2 regions of the Lactobacillus sp. ESL0263 genome follow, and region 2 is predicted to be linked to the other one. Evidence: predicted binding sites of a transcription regulator. Region 2 holds the regulator's gene; the other holds the start of a gene.
The links. The regulator HrcA, encoded in region 2, represses chaperone genes, less so after heat shock. The targets are predictions, from matches to a motif close to TTAGCACTCNNNNNNNNNGAGTGCTAA.
Positions count from the first base shown of each region.

Region 1: a site for HrcA is predicted at 1,804-1,830, ahead of clpP (ATP-dependent Clp endopeptidase proteolytic subunit ClpP). Genes of this name have one in related genera too.

Region 1 is NZ_REHL01000004.1:188,605-191,823, forward strand. It holds gene yvcK (gluconeogenesis factor YvcK family protein) at 1-192, shown strand, start outside; gene whiA (DNA-binding protein WhiA) at 196-1,131, shown strand; gene clpP (ATP-dependent Clp endopeptidase proteolytic subunit ClpP) at 1,187-1,771, opposite strand; gene F5ESL0263_RS02895 (SH3-like domain-containing protein) at 1,943-3,219, shown strand, end outside.
Region 2 is NZ_REHL01000004.1:620,710-623,928, forward strand. It holds gene dnaK (molecular chaperone DnaK) at 1-617, opposite strand, end outside; gene grpE (nucleotide exchange factor GrpE) at 636-1,217, opposite strand; gene hrcA (heat-inducible transcriptional repressor HrcA) at 1,230-2,279, opposite strand; gene ribF (riboflavin biosynthesis protein RibF) at 2,416-3,219, opposite strand, start outside.

The DNA.
Region 1 (3,219 bases), 430 kb from region 2:
AAGGATTATGATGCCTACATTGAACCCGTTAAAAATGACTATGATGGCTTGCGAAAGCAAGGGTGCCGGGTAATCACAGATGACTTTATTGACCAACGAAGCGGCCTTGTTTTCCATGATGGTGAAAAAGTGGCAAACGAGATAATTAATCGTGCATTTACGGCAATGTCGACCAGAAAGACTACGGAATAACCAATGGCAAGTTATGCAAGTGAAGTAAAGAAGGAACTTACCTCCTTACCAATTCATCCTGAGCACGCAAAGGCTGAATTAGCTGCTTTTTTGCGGATGAACGGTGTTTTAAACTATCATGACCGTATGTTTAGTCTTGATATCACAACTGAAAACCCAGCAATTGCTCGACGAATTTTTTCTTTAATAAAAACAGCGTATCGTGTAGAACCGTTATTAATTGTTTCGCGTAAAATGAAACTAAAGAAAAATAACCAGTATTTGGTGCGCCTGCAAAATCATGTCAAAGAAATTTTGACTAATTTGGAAATTTTAGCGCCTGATTCAGGTTTAATCACGCGAATACCTAAAAGAATAATTGATTCGCGCGAGGGTGCAATGTCGTATTTGCGTGGTGCGTTCTTAGCAAGTGGGAGTGTAAATAATCCGGAAACAAGCAGGTATCACTTGGAAATATATTCTGCTTATGAAGATCACAACAATGATTTATTAGAACTAATGAATCATTATTTTAACCTTAATGCCAAAACAATTAGTAGAAGGCGGGGTTATATAGTCTATCTCAAAGAAGCAGAGAAAATTGGCGATTTTCTTCACGTTGTCGGTGCAGTCAACGCAATGCTATCCTTTGAAGACTTAAGGATTATGCGTGATATGCGCAATTCGGTTAATCGCTTAGTTAATTGTGATACGGCAAATTTGAAAAAGACTGCTAATGCTGCTGCTAAACAAGTTGAGGATATTGAATTAATAGAACGTAAAATCGGGCTTGAAAATATTCCAGAAAAGCTGCAGGGAATCGCAAGATTGCGGCTGGCCAATCCGGAACTGTCATTAAAAGAGATTGCTCAGCAAGTTCCAGATGGACCTATTTCAAAATCAGGTGCAAATCACCGTTTTGCTAAACTGCATGAAATGGCACAGAAATTAGAAGAATAAAAAAGATCTCCAAGCTATTTAGCTTGGAGATCTTTTTAGTTTAATTAGTATCTAACTACTTCTTTTGGTTGACCATAATTTCATCAATTAAGCCATAATCCTTTGCTTCTTCAGCAGTTAGGTAGTTATCACGTTCAGTATCTTTCTGAATCTTTTCAAGTGGTTGACCAGTAGTTTCGTGAAGAATCTTATTGATCTTTTCACGGCTCTTTAAAATTTCATTAGCTGCAATTTGAATATCAGTTTGTTGGCCTTGAGCCCCACCTAAAGGTTGGTGAATCAATACAGTAGAGTTAGGTAAAGCAAAACGTTTACCCTTTGCACCACTGGTTAATAGAATAGAAGCCATAGAGGCAGCCATTCCGATTGCAATAGTTGATACATCTGACTTAATGAAGTTCATCGTATCCATAATTGCTAAACCAGAAGTGATTACACCACCGGGTGAGTTGATATAAAGGGAAATGTCCTTAGTGTTGTCTTGAGCATCAAGGAATAATAACTGGGCAATAATTGTATTTGCCATGTCATCATTAATTTCTCCACTGAGCATGATAATTCGATCTTTTAGCAAACGAGAATATATGTCATAAGCACGTTCGCCACGAGCAGTTTGTTCAATAACTGTAGGTACAAGCATCTTTTTACCTCCTAAAATTAAAGTCATTTTTGTTAGCACTCTAATAAGTACAGTGCTAATTAAATCACTTACATTAAATGCTGTCAATGAAAGTGTATTAATTTTGTATTCTAAGTTACAATGTTCTTATTATATAATACGAAAGTAAACTAAAATATTGGAGGAATAATTTTGAAGCTTTTTAAGAAAATTGCAATTCTTGCGACAACAATGCTTGCTGGCCTAGCATTGTCAACTGGTCTTGCAATTACATCGGTTGAGGCTGATTCTAATCAATCGCAGCAGCCAACGCAAGGAGAAACTAAAACCACTCCTAGCAAGAATAGTAATCAGGGAGAAAATACCGATGAGGAAAATGACAGTGGCGATCCCAATAGTCAACCTGATCCTGGTAATACCAACTCTGATACTCAAAATGATAAGCAGCCGATAGTAAAAAAGAAAACACCTAAACAAGTAATAACTGGTTATGCAATGATGACTAAAGTTGCTGGTAACAAAAACTATAAGGTTTGGGCAAATGTAACAGATGGCAAAGTTAGTAAAAAAGTTGCTGATGGGATTAATTTTCAATATAGCCATATTCAATCAGACCAACTAATTGAAACTAAAAGTGCGCGCTATTGGCGAATTTATGTTAATGGTCGAAAAGTTGGTTATGTAAATGAAAAATTCTTTGCTAGAAACCAAATTGCTGTTCCTAAGACTATTAGCTTGGTTAACAACGAGTTTTATGAATTTTTCACACGGGATGCAATTTCATATGCAACTAATTACATGGGTACGGTTATTAGTAATGACAATGTGAAAGTTTCGCGTGAGACTATCTCTTGTGCAACTCCAAAAACTTATACGGTTAAATATACATATGGTGATGCGACAGCAAGCGTCAAAATAACTGTTAGAAAGAGTACTACTGAAGGAATTGCTGATCCTGATGTAACTAATTCGTTCCCTGCGCAGCCTGGTACAAATGAACACCAAGCATGGAAAACACATTATGGTTCTTCAGTTAATTACATTAGTCCTACAGAATACACACCAGAAACAGAATCACATACTCTAACAAGTGGTAATATGACTCTGAAGACAAGATTTTATCAACCAGTTCTTCTGAGCGTAAAGGATCCAACCGATGATAATATTAATCGTGTTGGCCATATTCCAGAAGGTGTAACTGTTTCAAACGGCTGGGCTTATACCAGTTTATTGAGTCACACTTATTTAAGCTCTGGTCACATTGTTGGTTATGATTTGAATAAGTTAACTAATCCATATAATGCTCAACATCTTTTAGACATGTCACAAAAAGACTTTAATAATTACGTTAAGCATATTAAAGTTAGTCCATATATCCCAATTGGTCACGGTCAAGCAATGGGTGCAAGTGACAAGTATATCTATGTGATTAACAATGATAATAAATTAAATGAAACTACTGACTCAGA
Region 2 (3,219 bases):
TTGTTATCAAAGTCGTCACCACCAAGGTTAGTATCACCGTTTGTTGACAATACTTGGAAGACGCCATCACCCAATTGCAAAACTGAAACATCGAAAGTACCACCACCAAGGTCGTATACTAAAACTTTTTCATCTTCTGCATCTTTATCAAGACCATAAGCAAGTGAAGAAGCAGTAGGCTCGTTGATGATTCTCTTAACATCTAAACCAGCAATTTTACCAGCATCCTTAGTTGCTTGACGTTGAGCATCATTGAAGTATGCAGGAACTGTAATAACAGCTTCAGTAACCTTTTCACCTAAGTAGTCTTCAGCAAACTTCTTAATGTATTGCAAAATCATTGCTGAAATTTCTTGAGGAGTATAAGCCTTATCACCAATTTTAACTTTGTAGTCAGCTTCACCCATGTGGCGCTTGATTGATGAAATTGTGTTTGGGTTGGTAATTGCTTGTCTCTTAGCAACTTCACCAACTTGAATTTCACCATCTTTAAAAGCAACAACAGATGGAGTAGTACGGTTACCTTCTGGGTTAGTAATTATCTTAGGTTCTTTTCCTTCAAGAACTGCAACTGCTGAGTTAGTAGTTCCTAAGTCAATACCGATAACTTTTGACATTAATAATCATCCTTTCAATTATTGAGCAACAACAACCATTGCTGGTCTTAATGTGCGATCTTTATATAAATATCCCTTTTGTAGAACCTGAACGACGTGATCTTTTTGATCATCAGATTCAGCTGCAACAGTCTGAACTGCTTGATGTAAGTTCGGATCAAACTGTGCTTTTTCAGCATCAATTTCACTAATTCCATGATCCTTCATGGCTTTAACAAGCGCATCCAAAGTCATTTGAACACCCTTTTTAAGTTGACGCGAAGCCTCATCATCTACCTTGGTTTCCAATGCTCTTTCTAAATTATCCATCGCTGGTAAAATATCTTTAGCTAAGGATTGTGATTCATACTTAATCAATTGGGCACGTTCATTGTTGTAGCGATTTTGCATATTCTGCATTTCCGCTTGACTACGAAGGTACTTGTCTTCTAGTTCTTTTTGTTCTTCTTTTATTTTTGCTAATTCTGTTTCAAGCTTTTTTGAAGTCTCAGGTTTCTTACTTTTATCTGTAGTATTAGCCTTTGTATCAGACTTTTTTTCTTCAGCTTTAATTTGATCTTTGTTTAGATCTTTTTCACTAGCATATTTTTCTTTACTCACGGCTAACCTCCTTTATTTGAATCTACCATAATACTCAAGTAGTTTCTTAGCAAGTTCATTTCTAAAATATTCCAAAAGACCAATTACTTGCGAATATGGCATATTGTTAGGACCAAGTAAAGCAATTACGCCTTTACCATGTGAACCAACACTATATTCCGCAGTGAGCAGGCTATAGTCCTTAAGTAAATCACTTGGCAAATCTGAACCCAAACTAACACGAATTGGATACTTACCACTGTCTGAGTTCATACATTGATCAACCATATCTGAAATCAAATCATTGTGATCAATTAACTCATAAACAGAGCGTAAACTTGAGACATCATCCAAAGAAGTATTATTAAGTAAATTAATCTGACCATCAACATACATTTGCTCACTTGTAGCATCTTTAATGACGTCTTCAACCAACTCAAGTAAGTCACTTGCATGAGAATTAGCAAGCTTCTTACCCAAAGTTCGATTAAGCAAAGATGATGTAACCTCATTTAGCGTTTTGCCAATTAACTCATCGTTAATCATTCGGACTGCTTTTTCAATTTCATCACCACTGATGTTACGTGGCAAGTTATAAACTTGGTTGTGAACATCACCATCACTAGTAACTAAAATTGCCATCACTTGTCTATTAATTAAAGAGACAATTCTAAAACCAGTTATTGTGATATCATTGTTTTCTGGCCCTTCTGCAAAAGCTGTGTAATTAGTCAAATCAGATAAAATCTTTGCTGCTTCTTGAACAATTTCATTAACTTGATGAAATGGTTGATCAAGTTGACTAACAATTCTCTTGTAAACAGAGGATGGTATCTTAAGTGGCTCAAGCAAGTTGTCTAAATAGTACCGATAACCGTCCATCGACGGAATTCGTCCACTTGAAAGATGTGTTTTTTCAAGAAGACCCTTATCTTCAAGCGCAGCCATTTCATTTCGAATTGTCGCACTTGAGACTTTCATCGGTAACTGATTCATCACTGTTTTTGAGCCAACAGGATCATGCGTCTGAGTAAAATCATTAATAATTGTTTTTAAAATTAATTCTTGACGTTCGGTCAACATAAATATCGCCCTCACTTTTAGCACTCATACTTTTTTGGTGCTAACAATTATTATGATACTAGCTTTTAGCAGAATGTCAAGTTGAGTGCTAATTTTTTCGCAATTAATTTTAACTTGAATTACTGTTTAACTAAAATTAACTTTGCTGAGCAAAATAAGCCTTAATTTCGGTCTCGTCTGCTTCCATTTGTTTCTTTAAATCATCCAAATTAGCAAATTTAATCTCACCACGTGTATACTTGTACCATTTGATAGCCACTTTTTTGCCATAGGCTTCTTCATCAAAGCCAAATAAATTTGATTCAATTAAAACTTTTTTTCCATCGCCGATAGTTACATTGTATCCAACACTAGTCATTGAATCATACCAATGTCCATCAATCTTTGTTTTTGTGGCATAAACACCAATTTTTGGAATTACCTTACTATCTTGCCATACCAAATTTACAGTTGGAAAACCTAGTTTATGACCGTTGCGCAATCCATGACCAATTTTTCCAGACATCATATATGGACAGCCGAGAAGTTCGCTAGCTAGTTCCATGTCTCCATTAACAATGGCTTTTTTTATTTCAGTAGAACCAATTTTTTGGCCATCATATGATTGCTGCGGCACATTGACGATATCAAACCTTCCTTTAGCAAACTTAGGAAAATTTTTCATATTTGCTACGTCTTTTGGACCATATGTATAATCAAATCCAGCAACGACTGTATCTGTGTTAAGTTTTATAATAATTTCGTCAACAAATTGTTGAGGATTTAACTTACCAAAAGCATCACTAAAATGCATTACCAAAAGATAATCAACATTCAGTTTTTCCATCTTGTGTGCTTTTTCGTCTATGCTATCAATATAGCTAACATCTGCTTTTTGATAAACTGACTTTGGATGATGGTCAAATGTCATCACTGCAAGAGGAAGCTTTTTCTCTGTTGC